DNA from 4 places in the Pseudoalteromonas sp. DL2-H2.2 genome. Region 2 is predicted to be linked to each of the others. Evidence: predicted binding sites of a transcription regulator. Region 2 holds the regulator's gene; each other region holds the start of a gene.
The links. Region 2 encodes FliA, which starts transcription of late flagellar genes. Its sites were predicted from a motif close to CTAAAGNTNNNNNNNNNNNNGCCGATA; they were not measured.

Region 1 (5,705 bases), on a different contig from region 2:
TTTCAGGTGGCTCAGGTGATGCAGACTTGTATGTGCGTAAAGGTACTCAGCCAACCACCAATAACTACGATTGTCGTCCATATCGTTCTGGCAACAATGAAACCTGTACTCTAAGTTCTGGCACAGATGGCGGTACATACCACATCATGGTACGTGGCTACAGCAGCTACTCAGGCCTTACCCTGCAAGGCAGCTTCTAAATACTCGTTGAGTAAACGACAAAGGCCGGTATCAACCGGCCTTTTTGTTGGTTATTAATATACTTTGCAGATCAGGCCTTTAAGATAAAACCCTTCCGGGTAACAGCCAGCAATAGGGTGATCAGCCGCCTGATTCAGGCGTTCCATAATTAACAGGTCCTTACCTGCATCCAGCGCCGCATCGGCGACCACTTTTTGGAACAGGTTTTGCTCCATCAGGCCAGAGCACGAGAAGGTCAAAAGCGTGCCGCCCGGTTTAAGCAACTGCATGGCCAGCATATTGATGTCTTTATAGCCACGGCAGGCGCCGTTGAGCTGGGCTTTACTCTCGGCAAATTTGGGAGGGTCCATCACAATCGTGTCAAACTGACGGCCTTCCTCACGGTATTGTCTGAGCAGTTTAAATACATCCTGCTTAACAAACTGGGCACGAGACAGGTCTAGATCATTGTGCTCTACATTACGTTTGGCGGTATCCAGCGCCGGCTGTGAGACATCGACATTAATGACTTCGTCACACTCGCCACGAAGCGCATACAGACCAAAAGTACCTGTATAGCAGAAACAGTTTAGTACCGATTTGCCTTTAGAGAAGCGCTCCAGTGCTGCACGACTGTCTCTTTGGTCCAGGTAGAAGCCGGTTTTGTGGCCGGACTTGATATCGACTTCTATTTTCAAGCCGTTTTCCATGATCACAACAGGCGCCTCAGGCTCGTCTCCCCACAACACGCCTGTGGTTTTCTCCAGGCCTTCTTTTTTACGCACATCAACGTCAGAGCGCTCGTAAATATTGCACTCGGGGAACAGGCTTCTGAGCGCTTGTACGATTTCACCTTTGTGACGCTCAGCACCAGCGCTAAGCAGCTGACAGACCAAGTAGTTATCAAACTTATCTATGGTAATGCCCGGCAGACCGTCCGATTCGGCTGCACAGAGCCTGAAACCGGTTAACTGACCTTCTTCGATAACTTGCTCGCGCGCGGCAAGTGCCCGTGACAGTTTTCTTTCGAAAAATGACTGATCGATTTGCTCAGACTGATCAAAGCTCCAGATCCGGGCCCGTATCTGAGAATCAGGGCTGTATGCGGCTGTGGCCAGGTATTGACCGTCGTGACTATAAATGGTCACGGTATCGCCAAGAGCAGGTTTGCCTTTGACTTTTTTTATTGCTTTAGAAAAGATCCAGGGGTGTTTTCTTTTTAAAGATTTTTCACGGCCAGGTTGTAAATACAGCGCGCAAGACATATAAATTCCTTACAGTAGATAATGGTGATATTTTAGTGAAGCCACTAACAACATACAATCAGAACCATAAGGTTAAGGGATAAATGACAATAAATATGACGGAATTTGAAACGGCATGCCGAGATTTTATGCTCACCACTGAGTTTGCCGACACCGCCCATGATTTATCGCACATCCTGCGTGTGGTTAAAACAGCCAAACAATTGTGTGCCGCGGAAGGCGCTGATCTCGAGGTTGTGCTGCCTGCTGCCTGGTTACACGATTGTGTAGCGGTGGCGAAGAATCACCCAGACAGACCCATTGCCTCAAAACTGGCTGCGGACAGGGCTGTTGCCTTTTTATCGACACTGGATTATCCCAAAGACAAGTTGCCTGCTGTGCACCATGCTATTGTGGCACATAGCTTTAGTGCCAATGTGACGCCAGATACGCTGGAGGCCAAGGTAGTCCAGGATGCAGATCGTATGGATGCATTAGGCGCAATTGGCGTGAGCCGGTGTATGAAAGTGGGCGGCGCTATTGCCAGACACATGTATCATATCGATGACCCATTTTGCCAAAACCGTGAAGCGGATGACAAAAAATATACCTTAGATCATTTCTACATCAAGCTGCTGAATATTGCTGAGCAAATGCATACTCAGTCCGCAAAACAAGAAGCCCAGCGGCGCACTGAGTTTATGCATGGATTTTTGCACGAATTGGGAAGGGAGATTGGGATCTGCGACTAACGCGTCATACGTTTTACAAAGACAACGACGAACAGCGCCAGCGAAAAGCTACCGGTAAACGCCTCAACCGTTGCGACCAGTCGGGTGATGCCGGTTGGCGTTATGTCGCCATAACCAAGCGTTGTAAAGGTGACCACACTGAAATAAATGCAATTGAGTAAAGTACTTAGGTTATCCGACCAGGAAGCCTGACTGGAAAACTGAATGAGCCCGTCATTGTAATTGATCCCGAACAGGAAATAGCAGATAGCACAGGCGATGATCATGCCTAAACTGAAGCGGATCACATTTTCGGGCTTCTCGCCGTAACCACATAACATGTCAACAAAAGAGGATACCAGGCGGCGCTTGGAAAACTTGGGGTACTGCGCATGACGCATGCGCAGTTCGCTGTAGGTATATTTCCCGGCCATTTCAAACAGACCTTGCTGCTCGGCACCCTTTCTTAGCAAGCGGTATATCTCTTCGGATTGTAAAAATAGATCGTTTGCTTCATCCAGGTCTTGTTGTTTAAGGGCTTCATGGGCTTGTTTTTCCTGCAACAATTTATCGCCGAGGTAGAGGTTGTCGATGCGGGTTTTATCGAGTTTCATACCCAGCAGGTTGGTATTTTCAAGCTTGCAACAGTGCAGGTTGGCGTCGCGCAAATCCGCCTTCATCAGCGACGCATGCTTGATGGTATTGTTGAACAGGTGAGCACCTTGCAAGTTGGCGCGATAAAAATTGCTGTACGACAGGTCGTAGCCTTCGTGGTGGTCAAACTTAACCAGATTAAGGCCTTCAAGATTGGCCCGTTTTAACTCTAACCCTTGCAGGAGACCACCTCGCTTGGCATAGCGCTCCAATTTTTGTGTTAACTCCAGACCGCTTTTGTCAAATTTGCTATCATGCCAAAAGCAGTAGCCAGAACCCATGTCTATTTCCTGGCATTGATGGCCATCGGGTGATTCATATTGGCAAAGTGGTTTGTTGTTCATATTGCGCCAGCTTAATCCTTCTTATTAGTAAGGGTAGCAGTAATTTTTCAGGGTAAATAAAAAATTGTATCTATGTCATTCGATTATCAGTTAAGCATCAGTAAGCGCCGGCAGAGCGTTGCGATTAAAGTTACAGCAGATGGCGTTAAAGTCTTCGCGCCTTATGGCATCGATAAGCTCTGGCTGGATGCCTGGCTAAAAAGCAAGTCACAGTGGGTTGAAAGCAAAAAACAGTCGGTGTCTGCCCAACAACAGCGGATCCAGGCGCCTTTCGACAGTCAGCAAATTCTGATATTTGGTGAGCAGTACAAGTTTGAGTGCTCGCAAAGTCGTTCTTATATTGACCATGACACACAATGTGTAGGGTTGAAAACCCGTGCGCAACCAGGTTCAGAGGGCGCGCGTAAAGCGCTGTTTAAATTATTGAATCAGACGTTGCTAAGCTATGTTACGCCGGTACTGGCAGAGTATTCACAGCGGATGAGTAGCCAATATCAGGAGCTTAAGATCAGAGAATATAAACGCCGCTGGGGGAGTTTGTCATCGAATGGCACGCTGGCGCTAAATAGCCTGCTGGTTGGGGCGCCAAAGTGGGTGATTGATTATGTGGTTGTGCATGAGCTGGCACATTATCATGTGATGGCACACAATCAGGCCTTTTGGCAAATTGTTGCAAAGCATTATCCGAATTATCGTGAAGCACAAGCTTATTTGAGACATCAGGGTGTCAGGCTTCAGATAGAGAAATAGTCGCCTGGGAGATAACAAATAAAATAACAAGGAAAGTGGTGGAGGGGGCTGGATTCGAACCAGCGAAGGCAGTGCCGTCAGATTTACAGTCTGATCCCTTTGGCCGCTCGGGAACCCCTCCTAAGAGAAAAACAAATTGTAAAGTGGTGGAGGGGGCTGGATTCGAACCAGCGAAGGCAGTGCCGTCAGATTTACAGTCTGATCCCTTTGGCCGCTCGGGAACCCCTCCTAAGAGAAATACAAATTGTGAAGTGGTGGAGGGGGCTGGATTCGAACCAGCGAAGGCAGTGCCGTCAGATTTACAGTCTGATCCCTTTGGCCGCTCGGGAACCCCTCCTCAACAACGGCGCTGATAATATCAAAGTTTTTAGTGAAGTAAAGAAATGTCCTAAAGAAAATTGAAAAAATGCCGATAAATTTTCATATTTCCTAAATTGTGGCGATTTTACATGCAGATAGATGGCATTTTGTGCAAAGAAGCTCAGCTGGGCAGTGCACTTAATCACAGCGTTCATGAAGCAAGGCGCGGTGATTTTGCGCTGCTTTTGTCTTTGCTGTCTCAGGATGCGCTGGATTTTAGCGAGTTTGACCTGCCTCATACCTCACCAGAGGAACCCGATAAATCCGAAGCTGCGTTAAAAAAGGCATTGCAGCTTGGTCCGCAGAAGCCACTTGCGCCCGAACAGTTCAATATGTTGATAGGTCAGGATAACGGGTTTTTGGTGAACGATGGTGATTTGGCCAGCCTGCGCCTCAAAGAATGTTTGCAGCCAGAGCCTTATGCGGTGCGTAACGATAAAAAGCACATCCCCCTGCACATAGTGGATAATCTTGAACCCGCAGTGAGACAAAAACTAGAACAAACCAGAAACCCTCAAATGCTGGTAGACAATAAAGACATAGATGCAGCAGGATTTTATGATCAGCTGGCTGGTGGTGAAATGCAATCCATGTTGCAGGTCGCTGTATAACTCAGGTTTGAGGTAAGCAGGATTTAAGAGGGCATTGTATTCAATTTGAGGCGCTTTTTAAGCTTAAACTTAAAGCCCGCTCGATGAGTGACATGTTTTTAAGGCTGGCGGAAAAACGGCACCAGCCTGAAAATAAGACTCAGGCTGAAGCGCTGGGGCCAGCTTAATAGCCTGTATTAGTACAGGCATAAGGCAAGGCGTGGGGTGTTAGGCACCGAAAAACGAAGTTGCCAGAGCCTGCATTTGTCCGCCTGGTTAGCCATGGCATTTTTTGAACTTCTTCCCACTTTGGCAGGGACAGGGATCATTCCTGCTGATTTTTTTCTCAGGGCAAGGATAAAGCTCGCCGTCCACATAGCGCCAAAAACCAGCTTCTTTGATAAATCGGGAGCGTTCATGCATTGTGACGCACACACCACCATCCAGATAAGTCGCTTTAAACTCCACAAATTGATAGTCGGGAGACTCACTGCATTCGATAACCTCTAATCCGATAAAGGCGACCTGCTCGGCAAATGCTTTGATACTGGCTTCACTGTTTTGTGCACGTTTACTCTGTGCATAAGTATCATGTATATACCTTGTGTCTTTGAGGCAATAAGCACTATACCGTGAGCGCATTAGCTGCTCAGCACTTTCAGGTTGTTTATGACCTTCTATAAAAGGCAGGCAGCACGCGTGTGCTTCAATTTCAGAACCGCAATAACACATAATTTCTCATTTGAACTTAATGCGCAACGACAGATGCTTCATGGCCGGAGGTGCGAGTAAAGCAAAACAACTCAGTATCACTGTCTACCAGCTTAAACCGGGCAAGCTGTTGTTCCGATA
Region 2 (5,705 bases):
CGGCTGACGAAGCCAGAGCAAGACGTGAAGAAGTCACGCGTGAAGCGGATTTCTACGGTTCGATGGATGGTGCCAGTAAATTCGTAAAAGGGGATGCGATAGCGGGGATTGTGATCCTGGCAATTAACATCATTGGCGGCCTGTTTGTCGGTATGGTACAGCACGATCTGACGTTTGGCAGAGCGATGGAGGTGTATACCTTACTGACTATTGGTGATGGTCTGGTTGCTCAGCTACCGTCACTGCTACTTTCTATCGGTACGGCGATTGTTGTAACTCGTCAGAATGAATCGCACAACATGGGCGAGCAGATGACCCAGCAACTGGGCAATGAGAAGTCCTTGTCTATTGCAGCCGGGATTCTGATTGTGATGGGGCTCGTACCTGGCATGCCACATGTTGCTTTCCTGGGCCTGGGCGGACTCATTGGCTTTTTGGCTTACTACCAACACCAGCAGAAGCTTAAGGCCGAAGAAGAAAAAGCAGAAGAATCAAAGGGCGGCGCAGTCGCTTCTCAGCAGCAGGAACAAAAAGAGCTTGGCTGGGATGATGTACAGCCGGTGGATGTGATTGGTCTGGAAGTAGGCTACCGCCTTATCCCGCTGGTTGATCAGTCACAAGGCGGTGAGCTGTTGAATCGTATTAAAGGGGTGCGTAAGAAGTTGTCACAGGAGCTGGGTTTTCTGGTGCCACCTGTGCATATTCGCGATAACCTCGAATTAGACCCGAATGCCTATCGCATTACCCTGATGGGAGTGGGATCCGGTGATGGTGAGCTGAAGCACGGTGATGAGCTGGCTATCAATCCGGGCCAGGTATTTGGCCCAATCAATGGTGTTGCGACTAAAGATCCTGCATTTGGTCTGGAAGCGGTTTGGATCAAACCAGAGCAAAAAGACGAAGCACATTCTCTGGGTTACACCGTGGTCGATGCAGCGACGGTTGTGGCGACACATATCAGCCAGTTGTTGACTAACAATGCGTCCTTACTGCTGGGCCATGAAGAAGTTCAGAACCTGCTAGATATGCTGGCCAAGAGTCACCCACGCCTGGTTGAAGGCTTGGTCCCTGATGTATTACCTCTGACAACCATTGTAAAAGTACTGCAAAACTTGCTTAACGAGGGTGTGGCAATTCGTGATATGCGCTCTATTGTTCAGACCCTGGTTGAGTATGGGCCACGCAGTCAGGACCCGGATGTATTAACGGCTGCGGTACGTATTTCACTACGCCGATTGATTGTTCAGGATGCGGTTGGTGGGGCTGAAGAAATCCCTGTCATAACATTGGCGCCCGAGTTGGAACAGATGTTGCATAAATCACTTCAGAACGCAGGTGATGAGGGGGCAGGCATAGAGCCAGGCCTTGCAGAGCGGCTTCAAGGTTCATTAAGAGAAGCCCATCAAACGCAAGAAATGCTCGGCGAGCCGTCCATCTTATTAACCTCAGGTATGTTAAGAAGTGTGCTGTCAAGATTTGTAAAACACACCATACCGGGACTGAGAGTGATGTCATATCAGGAAGTACCGGATGAGAGACAAATCAAGATAGTGAGCTCAGTTGGACAGTAGAGGACTAGAAGGGGCTGACCATGAAAATTAAACGTTTTTTTGCAAAAGATATGCGTACGGCTTTAAAAGAAGTGAAAGAAGAGCTAGGTGCAGATGCAGTGATCATGTCAAATAAGAAACTGGCAGATGGCGTTGAAATCGTCGCTGCAGTAGACAATGATCGGACACCCGCTCCACAGCCTCAGGCGGCGCAGTCAGCTCCTCAGCAAAGCGCAGCGCAGGCTGCACCTCGCCAGGCAGCCCCAGGGCAAAGTGCTCAGCATAGTTACAGCCAGCCTGCCAGAATGGTTCGTCCTCAACCTCGCCGCGCAGAGCCTCAGAAGCAGGCGCAGGTTGCAGACAGTCTTGAAGCCTTGCTTGAGCGCCAAGCCCCTCGTCCTAAGTCGCCCGAGCTTGCTTCAATGTTTTCTCAATCTGGTATCAATACCGATGATATGTTTGGCGCGCAGCAGCGCCATGAAGCGCCAGCTAAAGCGGCACCTCAGAGCGCTCGTCAGCCTCGTTTTGAGGCCCAAAGTCATGATTTTGACGGCCGCGATACAGCGTCTTCCTGGGAGTTTGGTGACGATCTGGAACAGGGCTTCGGTGACGAGCCAGCCGCGCAGAAAAAAGTCAGCGAAGATGAAATGTCTTCCATGCGCGATGAGATGAATGCTATTCGCCAGTTACTTGAATTCCAGCTATCAGGGCTGATGAATCAGGAAATGGCGCGTCGTGACCCGACTCGTGCTTGTCTGGTTGACCGCCTTAAAGGCATGGGGATTGGTGCTGAAGTGGCTGAGCAAATGGCTTGCTTTATCCCTGATGACGTTTCTCGTAAAGAAGCCTGGAATGCACTACTTAATATGGTTGTTAATCAAATGCACACAACTAACAACGATATTCTGCGCCAGGGTGGTGTGTATGCCATGGTCGGACCTACAGGAGTTGGCAAAACCACCACAGTTGCAAAATTGGCAGCGCTGGGTGCACAAAAATATGGTGCCGATAATGTCGCCCTGATCACCACAGATACCTACCGTATCGGCGCTTATGAACAACTGGCAACCTATGGTCGGATCATCGGTTGTCCTGTCAAGCAAGTAAAAGATGCCAATGAACTTGCTGAGGTTCTTTATCATTTACGTAATAAGCGTCTAATATTAATAGACACGGCAGGTATGAGTCAGCGTGATTTACGCCTGACAGAGCAATTAAACACGCTGATGCGTAGCAGCCGTGTTGACATTCGCAGCTACCTGGTATTAAGTGCGACTGCACAAATGCATGTACTGCAAGAAACCGTCAATCACTTCAAAAAAGTCAATTTAAGTGGTTGTATTTTTACAAAACTTGATGAAAGTCTAAGTTTAGGTGAGATAATTAGCATAGCGATTCAAAATCGTCTGCCAATAGGGTATCTTACCAATGGTCAGCGAGTGCCTGAAGACATTCGCGTGGCAAACGCTCAGAAGTTAGTCAAAAAGGCTGAGCAATTGTATTTAAAGAGAACAAAAGCACAACATTCGCGACGTGTACCAGTGGCGTCCCAGACAGTAGGAATGTATGATTAATACAGTTTTAGATCAAGCAAGTGGCCTGCGGAGAATGAACCAGAAAAATAACCACAGTGTAAAAGTAATCGCAGTGACTGGTGGTAAAGGTGGAGTAGGTAAAACCAATGTATCCCTTAACACAGCCATTGCGTTAGGACAGCAGGGTAATCGGGTCTTGGTGCTTGATGCTGACTTAGGTCTGGCTAACTGTGATGTTATGCTGGGTTTAAGAGTAGAGAAAAATTTATCGCATGTTTTGTCTGGTGAATGTGAGCTAGACGAAATTCTTGTAGAGGGCCCGGCTGGGATCCGCATCGTACCTGCAACCTCAGGGTCGCAGAGTATGGTTGAATTAACGCCTGCCGAGCACGCTGGATTAATCCGTGCGTTTAGCGAATTGAGTAGCGAATTTGACATCTTAATCGTCGATACTGCGGCTGGTATTTCTGATATGGTTTTGAGCTTCTCTCGTGCTGCCCAGGATGTCTTGGTTGTAGTGTGTGACGAGCCAACCTCCATCACGGATGCTTACGCGCTGATCAAAGTGCTTAGCCGCGAACACGGTGTATACAAATTCAAGATTGTCGCCAATATGGTGCGCAGTCTACGTGAAGGACAAGAGTTGTTTGCCAAGCTGTCCAAAGTGACCGACCGATTTTTAGATGTTGCTTTGGAGTTGGTTGCTACGATCCCGTTTGATGAAAATATGCGCAAGTCATCGCGTCGCCAAAAAACCATCGTTGAGCTCTTCCCTAATTCACCTGCTGCCGTGGCGTTCAGAGGCCTGGCCAGCAAAGCTGTCAAGTGGCCCATTCCCCACCAACCTTCAGGTCATTTGGAATTCTTTATTGAGCAGCTGGTAAACGGTTAACGATGGCTTCACCGGTCAACCGCATGGCGGGATATAAAACGACGGACCACCTGAGTAAGGTGGTAGAGCGTCATACGCCTTTGGTAAAAAAGGTGGCCTGTCATTTATTAGCGAGGTTACCAGCCAGCGTTCAGTTAGATGATTTAGTCCAGTCGGGTATGATTGGACTCATTGAAGCGTGCAAAAATTTTGACGCCAGTAAAGGCGCAAGCTTCGAAACCTTTGCCGGTATTCGAATTCGCGGTGCAATGATTGACGAGATCCGCCGTGGCGACTGGGCTCCCCGCTCAGTGCACAAAAACGGCCGGATGGTTGCGGAAGCCATTGCTGAGCTTGAAGCACAGTTTGGGCGCGAACCAAAAGATACTGAAATCGCTGAAAAACTTGATATTACGCTAGATGAGTACCATCATATTTTACATGATGTCAATGCGAGTAAAGTTATCGGCATTGAAGACCTAGGGGTCGACGAAGACGTAATTTCTCCCGCAGGCAACGATTTTGCGCTAGACAAACCATTCAATAATGTTAAAAATGAGCGCTTTAACGAGTCGTTAGTCAATGCTATCAAGACTTTACCTGAGCGAGATGCCTTGGTGTTGTCTTTGTACTATAACGACGAGATGAATTTAAAAGAGATTGGCGCGATCTTAGAAGTCAGCGAATCTCGAGTGAGTCAGATTCACGGTCAAGCAATGATCAAGCTCAGAGCGAAGATCAATGACTGGATCAATTAGAGTTAGTTTTACAATATAGGTTCAAACCTCACCGGAGGAAGTTTTGGATAAGAACATGAAAATTCTCGTGGTTGATGATTTTTCTACGATGAGAAGAATAATCAAAAACCTGCTAAGAGACTTAGGCTTTACCAATGTTCAAGAGGCTGATGATGGCAGTACGGCACTTCCAATGTTGCAAAATCAGGAATTCGACTTTGTCGTAACTGACTGGAATATGCCCGGCATGCAAGGTATCGATTTGTTACGTGCAATTCGTGCTGACGACAAGCTTAAACACATCCCAGTACTCATGGTAACAGCGGAAGCGAAGAAAGAACAAATCGTTGCTGCTGCCCAGGCTGGAGTTAATGGTTATATCGTTAAACCGTTTACGGCAGGAACCCTGAAAACCAAACTAGAAAAAGTGTTCGAGCGTTTAGGCTAGTATTGATAAGGGTAGGCTTATGTCAACATCTTCTGTGCCACAGATAACTCTGGAACAGGCTAAACTGCTCGTTGAATACCTAGAACAGGGTGAGCAGGAAAAGGCTGATGAGATATTAATTGAGGCCACTAATAAAGAACAATCAGAGCTTTTTGCTGAAGTAGGTAAGCTGACTCGACAACTTCATGAATCATTGAAGAACTTTGAGTTGGATACGCGTTTAGCAGATCTCACGACAGAAGCCATTCCAGATGCCAAGCAGCGCCTCAATTACGTCATGGAAATGACCGAAAGTGCTGCCAATAAAACCATGGATGCCGTAGAAGCGAGTCTTCCCTTAGCCCAAGAACTTGCCGATGAACTCTCTGAAATCAAGCCCACCTGGGACAGACTGATGAGCCGGGATATCCAGCTCGGAGAGTTCAAGTCGTTGTGTCACGATCTTGACAGTTTTATGCAGTCGTCAAAAGGCCGTACAGATGAACTACAGAATCTGATGACCAATGTTTTGATGGCGCAGGATTATCAGGATTTAACCGGACAGGTGATCCGGCGTGTCATTGA
Region 3 (5,705 bases), on a different contig from region 2:
CAATTTCACTGGTGTTAACCAAAGGGAGCTCTAAATACTCAACATAGCCCCGCCGTGGCGTTATCGCCCGCCCTTCAATCGCAGGGACAACAAAAGGCATCGCAAGGCTCTGTGTATCAATCACGATATCGGTTTTTTGATTCACCGGCATACCACTAAGCAGTACCAGTCCCTGCTCATCGGTGCTGCCCCGCATATAATTTTGTAAAGCCCGCACCCTGACTTGCGGTACTACTTCATCTGACTCGTCAAATATACCATTGGCGTTATTATCCAGATAAACCTTGACCAGCACCGCGCCATTGCTGGCCAATCGTCGCTGGCTAAACAACAGCCGATCGCTTTGATGGTGATAACCAAAGCTGAATTGCCCGTTGATGCCCAACTCCCATTCGTCGTTACTGTCGTAACTGAATTGACTGTTCAAACGCATTTTATCGCCCAACCAGTTAAAGCCCAGCTCGCTTTTGTGGTAGTCAGTTTCAAGGGTCTCTCTGAAACTCAACTCGACATTGAACTGCTCGCTTAGACTACGATAAAAACGCGTTTCATAAGCAACCAGTTCGCTGTCGGGGTGCAAATCATAATCTAAGATCAGACGACCAAAAATGCGTCCAAAACGGGTTTGAAACCTCAGCTGACCCGACGTTGAGTGATCATCAGCATTATTAGTTGATTCCCATTGCAACTGATTACTGATATTCACACGACCCAGAGAGAGGCTTAGTCGGTTCGTCAGCAAAGTAGATTCAGCATCCTGATCCGTGCGATTCCATTGCATCTGATTTTGGTAGGACAACTGCTTATTCAGGACATTAAACATGCCCGACATACGCAGATACAAACCTCGGGTATCACGGTAATCACCGTTCGCTAGTGAAGTATTGAGCAATCGCCGCTGTGTCTGCCAGCCAGTACTGATAGCTTGCCCCGACCATTCAGTTCTGGCACCGAGCCTGGCCTGATGCTGGGACTCGCTGTCGTGGGATAAATCCAGGTTGAGCAGTATTTTTTTCCACAGACTTAAGGTACCACCGGTGGTAACTGTGCGCTCAATCAGCGCTTCATTTGACAGCGCCTGAGCGATACCGGTATAGACCGACATAGTGTCGGAGATCCCCAGATCATAACGTCCATGAAAATGCCAGCCAGACTGTGTTGTCGGGGCAAAATCGTTGTTTAATATTGAACTGCCGCTGTCAATGACGGACACATCAAAGTAGCCCTGACCCGTTGTCAGTCCGGTCCCCTCTACAAAATAGCTGCGCTGCTCACGCTCTACCTGTCCTTGTGGCCCATACTTGACCAATTCAAACTGATTACTTCCAAAATATAACGGGATACGGTCAAAATCGTAACGGCCTGTTTGGATCTGGAGTTGCTGCGCTACCAACAAACCATTGTGATACAGTTCAACGTCCCAGCCTGCCTGCACTAAACCATTGATCTGAACACTCTGCTCCTGAATTTCATTATGTAACGGCTTATCCGATATCCGCATACCGACCCCTTGCCCGGTAGGCCGCCCGGCACCGATATGAGTTGCCTGAATATCACCAACCTCTAACTGGGTGGCCTGGATCTGACCAAGTAATTGCCCCTGCGCATCCTCTCGCTTACCTTTGAAGCGACCCTGATCCAGCACATTCCCTTGTGCACCTGCAACAAAATACTCTACATTCCAAAAAGCCAAATCATGTGCACCGAGTGCCGAATAGTAAAAAGCATCGTCATCATTATCGCGGCGATAGCCAAATTGCATATCCATTAAAGGAGAAGAAAGCATTAGATAAGGATTTGGCTTCCAGGCCAGTTTGGAAACTGAGCTCGTATTATGCTTAGCAACCTGACGATTAGCGCGTGCCCGGCGTTCCAATGCAGGCAGCGGCAGGGGAGACTGTACAAGCAACCTTTGGTCTGTATAGTTAAACTGGAGGTCTAACCCGAACCAGTTTGCAACCAGCGCTGACTCAACAAAGACCTCACCTTGTGCATGGGAGATATCCTGATCCGAGAGCCGATATTCCTGCTCATTGACCAGCGCTCGCTTTTGCTCGCTATCGAGCAAAAAAGTGCGCTCCGGGCTGAGATACCAGCCTGTAAAGTAGTCTGGCTGTTCGTCATCGCTAATGGCAAAGTCCAGCACAGCAAACAAGCTGCGCAATTCCACCTGTGCATCGCGCTTACTTTTGACCGCGAACACCTCACCCAAATAAACGCCATCAGCATAAACAGACAAGAACAGATCTTCACCTTCGGGGATCCCCGCCTGCTCAGGCTGATTCTTCACCTTCAGACTAGCTTGAGACTGAGACAGTTTTGCCTGTATGCGTTGCAGTGTACTGAATGCCTCGGAGAACCCCTGCTGCGGGGCTCCATGTGCTTGCTTAGCACTAGCGCAAATCAAGGTAAGCACTAAAAGTGGCGCGATTCTAGCCATTAGCAAGTCTGTTTTCAGGGCACAGTGACGGAGAAAATACGCTCAGCAAACGACTGCCCTTTATATTCGCCACTGCCTGTATAAACCACTTTGAGCTCTCCTGAGCGTGCTCCCTGAAATAGGTCCCCATCCAGTAATGTAAGTTGCAATTGTGCCTGACTAAGTTCAGGGTAAATACTGTAGCTATTAACCAGGGCGGCCTCTTTCCAGCTTGCTCCTTTTTGCTTACGCCAAAACACACTGATCCGACCAAATGGGCTAGCATCGCCCGCTCGTGACAGGGATAGATTAACCGTTTCTATTCGACCACTTTTTCCTCGACTCAGAGTAGCCTCATCAATCGTCACCTGAGGAGAAGACGCCGACTGACGATATATCAGCGGAATACTGTAGCTCATGATCATGTTGAGCCTGATCCCCACCCCTTCGTTGTCCAGATCTTGTTTTTCAGGTAATGCCTGAAAAAACAGGTGTGAGCGATACTCTCCCGCTGCCATATTTCTTTGACGACGCAGCGCCAGCTTAACAACCTGACGTTCGCCCGGTGCAAGACGCACTTGTTTTGGTGTCATCCTGAGCAAACCACTCAGGCGCATGGGATTTTCCTGCTCAGAGACATCTGTGTAGCCACCTTCAGGCAATGCCATTTTTTCTTTAAAGCTCAGACGATACGTTTTATATTCCTGACTGCTGTTGATCAGAAACACCTTGGCACTGCGCTGACGCTCGTCAAAGACCACACGAGTGGGGGAAATCAATAAGTTCGCGTACGTTTGTGCTGTACAAAACAGCAAGACGAACAGTAGGATGCGGGTAATATACTTCATTGAATTTTGCCTATTTTACTACTCACGAAGGCGAGTATCTGTGTGTACCGGCTAATAGCTTACTTCGACACTGACTGTGGTTGCGTATTGACCGTCAACATAAAGCGCTGCAGAAGCCTGACTTTGCAACGTACCGCCAACGAGCAGGCGAGCACGGCCATCCCGGTCGGTAAATACCCGGGCAGGATAATGCAGATTAGTCACTCTCAGTTCCCCTTTTGTGATCAGGTTACTATGTGCTAATTGGTCATTGAGCAGAACAGCCGATATATTCAGATAAACACCCGCAGGAAAAGACTCCAGCAGAAGCTCAGCCGGGTGCCCTTTTTTGATCACATGAATGCTGCCCGATGAACTTGTACCACCGCTTGGTGATACAACAACGCTGCTCGCAACGCTGGGGTCCGCCACAATAATGGTGCCGAAATTTAGATCCGCATTAAGTAAAATATTGGCCTGACAGCACCAGCTGTAGAACAAGCCCATGAGCACAAACAGCGCTTTCATAGGAAGCCGGCGGGCTCCTTGCCCGCCTCTGTACATTAGTAGTTTAGCTCTACGCTAAACGTACCTTCGTACAGACCATCAAGGTAATTGCCCTTATCTGCGCTTTCTGTGGTGAGCGTTGCGCCCACATTAAACGCAATTTTGCCGTCAGCATCGGCCACAACTGTGGTCGTTGCAGCAGCCGGTGTAGTACCGGAAGTCACGAAATACGTGAATGCGCTCAGCTTGAAACCCGGTGTACCAGGTGGCAAGCTTTGTGGTAATACATCTGTTTCAGTCGGATTAGTAATAGTCAGGGTTGCATACGGTGCAACACCATCAACGGTGAACTTCGCAGGCGTACCTGGCTCCAGGATAGCAATTTCGGCCTTTGTCACGTCCGTAGAGTCAGCTCGTGGTGCCGTATTTGGATTAGCAGCCACAATCAGAGTAGCTGTTTCTACACCACCAGCGTCACCACTGGCTCGGATCGTACCAAAGCTGAGCGGCTCCGTATTTTCAAAGGTGAATACATTTTTAACTGTTACTGACGCTTTGAACTCAGCAGGCTGTGCAACAGCCAGTGCCGGCATAACAGCCAGAATTGAGAGTAGAGAGTACTTTTTCATTAACTTTTCCATCAGTCGGTCCTTTTTTTCAAATAGCCGCGTCCATCGCGTGCCAAAAAACGTAAGTGCAGAAAATTGCTCCTGAGCACTTAAACCAAGACTTTATAGTGAATTTTTATTGCGTTCCGCGTTCCCTTGGGTAAAAAGGTACACATTTCGAATAAAAACACTAGTCAGACTTCTAATATATCGTACCTAAATACAAAATCTTTAATTTAATTTCAATATTTTTTAGCTAGTTAACTAACTTACATGGTTGACCACTTGCTTTAATCAAGCGGCAAAACAAGACACTTTCCTGCTCAGAAACGAATCCAGAAGCCTGCGTAAGGTAGAACTGAGTCCGGCTCTGCGCGGGCGATTGTGAATAAATTGAAACAGTACTGAACATATCAGGATAATAACTTTGTATGAGTGACATGGATGCGTTAATACGTTGCTGCTGCGCTTGCGCGCGCGTCCCCAGCAAATGTCTACCAAATTGCACCACAAACGCACTTTGGCTCGCCGCTGCATAACTATTGCTGACAGCGCTTGGCTCTGCCCGATGGACGGTGACGGTTTTTTCCGGCTGGGCCAGCTTCTCGTTCAGGGGTTTAATATCACTGGGTTCTGATAGTAGAGCCAGCAATTGAGTCAGATCTTGCTCCATTAGGGCAACACGTTCTATCTTGGCTTTATGCTGATTATAAGTTTTAATTAGCTCGGCTCGGGCAAGCGCTTCGGCCTCTTCATCCACTGATGGTTTTGAGCTACAAGCAGATAAAAGCATTGTGACAGCGAGCAACATAGCCCCCGCTCTGGCACGTCGGCAGCCGCTCCTGGAGTTATTCAACATTGTGTCGTGCTCCTTATAAAACAAGCGGCCTTCACTGGCCGCCTACAACATATTAGGTCGAAAGTCCCCTAGATTGCAACAGGTGCCTTAATGTTAGGGTCGGCGTTATAGCCTTCAATGGCAAAATCCTCAAAGCGATAGTCATAAATAGACTCGGGCTTGCGCAAAATGTTTAACGTGGGCAGGCCCTTAGGCTCTCGTTGTAACTGCTGCTCAATCTGTTCCATGTGGTTTGAGTAAGCATGTAAATCACCAAAACTGACAATGACTTCGCCAGGTTCAAGGTCGCATTGTTGCGCCAGCATATGCACCAGCAAAGACAAACTGGCGATGTTATACGGCAGCCCCAGGAAAATATCTGAGCTACGAATATACAGCTGCCCGGATAATTTACCGTCTGCCACGTAGAACTGATAAAGCAGGTGACAAGGCGGTAAGGCCATACGACCGGCCTGGACATTTTCCTGCGGGCTCATCGACTCATC
Region 4 (5,705 bases), on a different contig from region 2:
GGTTTGCAACAGACAAATACTGGGAACAGCAGATCCTGGCATTAAAAGAACAACTTGCCGCACTGGATGAAGCGGCGATCAGTCTTTATCCATAAAAATTTAGAGAGAATAGTAATGTTAAAATCGATTAAGGTTGCGCTAATTGCGTTGTGTATGCCTGTGTTAGCGATGGCAGCCGACTTCACGGATGGTAAACACTATCAGACATTAACGACAGCAAAGAGCGACTCGGCCAAAGTCACTGAGTTTTTTTCCTACTACTGCCCGCATTGCTTCCAGTTTGAACCTGTGGCCAAAGCGCTGGAAAAAAACCTGCCAGCGGGTGCTGTATTTGAAAAAAGCCACGTTAACTTCCTGGGTGGCTTGTCACCGCAAGTACAGAGCTATCTGAGTTATGCCTACATCATTGCTAAGCACCATGGTAAAGCGCAGCAGGTGAGCGATCAGATCTTCAACACCATTCATGTCCAGCAGGTACAGCTTAAAGACCTCAAAGACATCAAAAAGCTGCTAGAAGCCAATGGGATCAGTGGTGAACAGTTTGATGCTGCCATGGCCAGCATGCCAGTGATCAGCGCTGAGAAAGCGATGGTTGAAAAGCAAGATACGTTCAGTAAAGCGGGTGCACTGACTGGCGTGCCGACTTTTATTGTGAACGACAAATACAAAATTAACCTGAGAGAGCTGAGCAGCCAGGCTGAGCTGGATGAGCTGGTTAAACACTTACTAGAAAAATAAGGGAGCAGTCTATGTTCAAATCAATTTATGCCGCCGCGTTGGCGCTGTTACTGCCTGTGATGGCCCAGGCTGCCAACTTTCAGGAAGGCAAGCACTACGAGGTAGTAGCAGAGCGCGGTACTAAAAAACCAGAAGTCACAGAGTATTTCTCTTTTTACTGCCCGGCTTGTAACAACTTTGAGTCGTTGATCGGTGAGTTTAAGCCTAAGCTGGACCAGGGCGTGAAATTCAAAAAAAGCCACGTTGACTTTGTTGGCGTGCGCAACCCAGAAATTCAGCAGATGATGAGTAATGCGCTTGCTACGGCGTCGGTACTGCCGCAAAAAGACAAGCTTGTTGCGGCAATGTTTGCTCACTTGCATGCTAAGCGCGGTAACTTTAATGAAGTGGCTGACATCAAAGACTTGTTTGTTGCGCAGGGCGTACCAGCAGAGAAATTTGATAAGCTATACAAGAGCTTCTCTGTACGCACTAAAGCGAAGAAAATGAAGCGTTCACAAGAGCAAATGCAAGATAAAGGTGCCCTGACTGGCGTCCCTACGTTTATCGTTAATGGTAAATACAAGCTGATCTTATCGCGTGAATCTGGTGTGACTTCACCGGACGATATTGCCGCTTTGATCAACTACCTTGCGAAAAAGTCGTAATTTGTAAGATGATAAAAAACCCGCGATGAACGCGGGTTTTTTTATGCCTCAAATTCACTTTATTTTCTGGTCAGGAAGACACCTGACTCCACATGGTGGGTGTAGGGGAACTGATCGAAGATAGCGATACGTGAAACCTGGTGTGTGTCGCACAGCATGTCTAAGTCGCGCTCCAGCGTATCCGGATTGCAGGAAATATAAATGATGTTGTCGTACTGACTGACCAGCTTACAGGTCAGCTCGTCCATACCAGCACGGGGCGGATCGACCAAAATGGTTTGGCAGTTGTAACTTTGCAGATCTATGCCTTTAAGGCGGGAGAACTGCTTTTCGCCTTTCATGGCTGCCGTGAATTCTTCACTCGACATACGAATGATATCCAGGTTATCCACCTTATTGGCTGCAATATTGTATTGTGCCGAATGAACGGACGATTTAGAGATCTCTGTGGCAAGTACTCGGTTAAATTGCCCGGCCAGGGCAATAGAAAAGTTACCATTACCACAGTACAGCTCCAGCAAATCATTTTGCAGTGGTGTGCACAGGTCTTGTGCCCAGGCCAACATCTTTTCATTTACTGCCGCATTAGGCTGAGTGAAACTGTTTTCAACCTGCTGGTAAGTGTACTGTTTACCATTAACGCTGAGTTGCTCTGTCACAAAGTCATCGCCAAACACCACTTTTTGTTTTCTGGCACGACCTATAAAGTCAACTTTATAACTTTGTTGTAGCTCCTGACGCAAAACCTGCATAGCCTCTTGCCAGGCGTCGTCCAGTGCTTTGTGATAAAGCAGGCTGATCAGCACTTCACCGCTAAGGGTGGTGAGATAATCAATTTGGAATAGCTTACGACGCAGGAGCTCGTTATGGCGCAGCTTATCCATCATGACCTGCATCATCTCGTTTACCAGCGGTGCGCCCGGATCGAATTGATCAACGCGGATCTTCTCCTTGGTTTGTTGATCGAACATGATGTGGAACAGATCGTCCCCATCATGCCAGACGCGGAACTCGCAACGCTGGCGATAGTGGCTTTTGGGGGAGTCGTACACTTCCAGTTGTGGCGCATCGAAGCGGGCAAATTGCGCACTGATCCGCTGTTGTTTTTCTTTCAACTGTTGCTCGTAGGTCGAAGTGTCAATCGTGATCACCGCCATATTAAAACCACCATAGTTAATGCAAAGAGGCGCTATTTTAGGATGCACTTTTGATTTGTCCAGCAAAGAGCAAAATATTTTGCTCTTTTATTGTACAATAGACTTAAGCTTAAGGCGTTTTGGCCGATAACCAACTATCAAGTAAAGCGGAGAGCAGACATGAAAATCGGACAGTTGAATCAGCTGTTGAATCCGGCGATGCAGCATAACGCGGGTAAAGCCAAATCGCTTATCCCTAATATGTCAATTAATACGGATAGTTACCACGGAAACAAATCTCAGGCAGCGGCAAAGATCCTCGATGACAAACTGGCGCAGGCGCTGGGGATCGAGAAAAAAGAAGAAAAAGATAAGCCCCTGTTTGATTTTGAAGAAATAGTCAAAAATGTCCTGGGGTTTGTTCAGGGGGCGGTGAAAAAAGCCAAGGCCGCCGGGGAAGATGATGACACACTCAAAAGTATGCTTGATCAAGCACGCAAAGGCGTGCAGATGGGGATTGATGAAGCATCTGAAGACTTAAAAGGCACAGGCCTGTTTAATGATGAAATTGAGGAAGGCATAGAAAAGTCTCGCGAAGGGATTTTTAAAGGGTTGGATGAGTTTGAAAAAGAACTGTTCGATCCTAAGCCGCAGCAAGTATCAGTGAGTGCGGCGCAATTCGCCAGTTTATCTAATCAAGCCGAGTATGCCTTCACCACAGCTGAAGGCGACGAAGTGGTGATCTCTTTCAGTGATGCGATGAGTCAGTCTAAGGCGGCAAGCTATGCGCGTAATGGTGACGGTGAAGGGTTTGCGTATGGCGAGCAAAGCAGTCATGAGCTTAATTTTTCTATCAGTGTGAATGGCGACCTCAATGAAGATGAGCAGGCCGCTATTAATGACATGATGAAAGACATCCGCGATGTGAGCGACACCTTTTTTGCCGGTGATTACGATGATGCCTTTGCCAAAGTGCAGGAGCTGGGGATCAACAGCGAGCAAATCGTCAATTTCACCATGGATCTACGCCAGACCAAAACGTCGGCTGCAATTGCTCAGTATCAGCAGAGCAATCCGATGAAAGATCTGGAAAAAGCACTACAGCCACTGGATCAGCGTCTGGAGGGGATTCACGATGAAGCGAAGGGGCTAGGGATAGAGGCACAATTGCCGGATATTATGGCGTGGATCAACCAAGGCCAGGCTCGTTTGAATGAGTTTCTCGACTATGCCGAAGGTTTTTTTGCTGCACTAGAATCACGTCAGGCAGATAAGCAAGATCAACAGGTTTAGTTATAACAGGGTCTGCATGAATTGCAGGCCCAGGTAAGTATTTATTTTATATCCTGACCGTGGCACACTGCGCGCGAACTGTAAATAAGGAGCGCATGTGCCACACATTCTTGTTTTTGATTCTGGTATTGGCGGAACCAGTGTACTCACGCACATTCGTAACGCTTTGCCGCATGCCGACTACAGTTATGTGATGGATAATCAGCTGTTGCCTTATGGCTTGCAGTCCCAACAGACGATCCAGCAGCGTTTGGCTGCGCTGATCAAGTGGATTGATCGTGAGCAGCATCCTGTCGATATGATAGTGATCGCATGTAATACCGCCTCAACCTATGCGTTGGGAGCAACTCGCCAGTTAACCTCAATTCCGATTGTCGGAGTAGTCCCAGCGATTAAGCCCGCGGCATTAGCCAGTCGCGCAAAGCACATTGGCTTACTGGCGACACCTGCCACCTCCCGGAATATTTATACGCAGCAACTGATCCAGCAATTCGCCAATGAATGCCGGGTTGATCTTTATCAGTCGACTAAATTGGTCGAACTGGCTGAGCAATTTTACTGGTCTGGTGATATTGACCATAATCAGCTTGTCGCTGAGATTAACCAGCTTAAACTCTCACCTGAGTTAGATCATCTGGTACTGGGTTGCACGCACTTTCCCATTATTGCCAGACCTCTGAGCGAGTCTATCCCTGAGTCGGTAACTCTGATTGATTCAGGTACAGCGATTGCGAGGCGAGTGTGCACCTTACTTGCACAAGATAGTGCTGTTAAGGAAGATAAAGGTCAGGCTCATTGCTTAGCGATAAAACACGGGACAATGAACTGGTATGCAACGGCACAACAGGTACATACGGTTGAACGGCCTGAAATCAAACTGATCAATCTTGATCATGAATAACTAAAGCATTTGGCTGGCGGACGCATTTGCGCATACTCTGATCCAAGCTCAGTAAGTAAACGCGGTAATAAAAAAGGGGTGGTAACCAGATTGGCACCACCCCTGTTTGTGTGTACAACGAGCTGCTATAAAATTTAAGATCAGTCCTGATCGTTAGCAGTCAGCGATTCTTGTTTTTGTTTCGCCTCTCTGACTTTTAACGTACGTTGCTGAAATTCAGATTCATTGAGTTCGTTGATGGCCTTGAGGGCATCTGGCTCCGGCATTTCGACAAAACCAAATCCCCGGCGTTTACCTGTGTTCTTATCTTTCAGCAAACGGACTGAAAAAACACGTCCCTTTTTTTCGAACAAATCCCGGACAACTTGTTCATTTGCTCTGTAAGGTAAATTGCCAACATACAGTGTGGTTGTTTCCACTGAGGTACTGATGTCACTACCTGTATTTCCTGTTGAGGAAGCAAAAGCAGATGCCAAGCCTCCGATTACGATGCCCAGTGCCAGTAATAAGGCGGGATCAATTTGACTGTTTACGAGCACAAAGTGGCCGAGCGCATAACTCAATATGGCCAGGAGAAGTACAGTAATCAGTGTCTTACGATCGAGAATATTCATAAGGATCTACCAAAAAACGTTGAATACACATTAATTTAACAAGAAAGGTTGCTATATTAACGACTTAATCAAATATCGCAATAATTAAATATAGAACCTGTTGAAAAGATTGCACCTTCTCGTTGGATTTCCCGTCAGTATTGAAGGTTTAAAGATAAAAGATCAAAAAGATCAAAAAAAATGAAAAAAGGGGTTGCATCGTTTTTCGATTTCCCTATAATGCGCATCCACCGACACGGGGCACAACGCTGAAAAGCAACGAGCCAAGTGACGGGAAAGCCAAACGGAAAGCTTAATTAAGAAAAATTAAATTTTCTAGTTGACTTTAAAAGTGAAGCGGTTAATATGGCGCTCCACTTCGCAGCAAGGCTGCGGT

Region 1: a site for FliA is predicted at 4,292-4,318, ahead of L1285_RS07325 (VC2046/SO_2500 family protein). Genes of this name have one in related genera too.
Region 3: a site for FliA is predicted at 4,570-4,596, ahead of L1285_RS02695 (DUF4402 domain-containing protein). Genes of this name have one in related genera too.
Region 4: a site for FliA is predicted at 2,645-2,671, ahead of L1285_RS22645 (DUF5610 domain-containing protein). Genes of this name have one in related genera too.

What each region holds. Positions count from the first base shown of each region.
Region 1 covers NZ_JAKGBD010000003.1:361,600-367,304, forward strand. Annotated here, with positions in the region: gene L1285_RS07285 (S8 family serine peptidase) at 1-200, shown strand, start outside; gene L1285_RS07290 (class I SAM-dependent methyltransferase) at 255-1,445, opposite strand; gene L1285_RS07295 (HD domain-containing protein) at 1,529-2,176, shown strand; gene L1285_RS07300 (ion channel) at 2,173-3,153, opposite strand; gene L1285_RS07305 (M48 family metallopeptidase) at 3,226-3,903, shown strand; tRNA gene L1285_RS07310 (tRNA-Tyr) at 3,940-4,024, opposite strand; tRNA gene L1285_RS07315 (tRNA-Tyr) at 4,048-4,132, opposite strand; tRNA gene L1285_RS07320 (tRNA-Tyr) at 4,156-4,240, opposite strand; gene L1285_RS07325 (VC2046/SO_2500 family protein) at 4,353-4,874, shown strand; gene L1285_RS07330 (YchJ family protein) at 5,130-5,585, opposite strand; gene L1285_RS07335 (SulA-like leucine-rich domain-containing protein) at 5,602-5,705, opposite strand, start outside.
Region 2 covers NZ_JAKGBD010000009.1:76,200-81,904, forward strand. Annotated here, with positions in the region: gene flhA (flagellar biosynthesis protein FlhA) at 1-1,571, shown strand, start outside; gene flhF (flagellar biosynthesis protein FlhF) at 1,592-3,124, shown strand; gene L1285_RS15680 (MinD/ParA family protein) at 3,117-3,977, shown strand; gene L1285_RS15685 (RNA polymerase sigma factor FliA) at 3,980-4,714, shown strand; gene cheY (chemotaxis response regulator CheY) at 4,758-5,141, shown strand; gene L1285_RS15695 (protein phosphatase CheZ) at 5,161-5,705, shown strand, end outside.
Region 3 covers NZ_JAKGBD010000002.1:23,115-28,819, forward strand. Annotated here, with positions in the region: gene L1285_RS02680 (carboxypeptidase-like regulatory domain-containing protein) at 1-2,440, opposite strand, end outside; gene L1285_RS02685 (fimbrial biogenesis chaperone) at 2,455-3,267, opposite strand; gene L1285_RS02690 (DUF4402 domain-containing protein) at 3,319-3,774, opposite strand; gene L1285_RS02695 (DUF4402 domain-containing protein) at 3,810-4,382, opposite strand; gene L1285_RS02700 (hypothetical protein) at 4,618-5,172, opposite strand; gene L1285_RS02705 (thymidylate synthase) at 5,289-5,705, opposite strand, start outside.
Region 4 covers NZ_JAKGBD010000022.1:51,651-57,355, forward strand. Annotated here, with positions in the region: gene L1285_RS22625 (serine/threonine protein kinase) at 1-95, shown strand, start outside; gene L1285_RS22630 (thiol:disulfide interchange protein DsbA/DsbL) at 115-738, shown strand; gene L1285_RS22635 (thiol:disulfide interchange protein DsbA/DsbL) at 750-1,385, shown strand; gene trmA (tRNA (uridine(54)-C5)-methyltransferase TrmA) at 1,445-2,542, opposite strand; gene L1285_RS22645 (DUF5610 domain-containing protein) at 2,702-3,814, shown strand; gene murI (glutamate racemase) at 3,912-4,715, shown strand; gene L1285_RS22655 (RNA recognition motif domain-containing protein) at 4,856-5,329, opposite strand.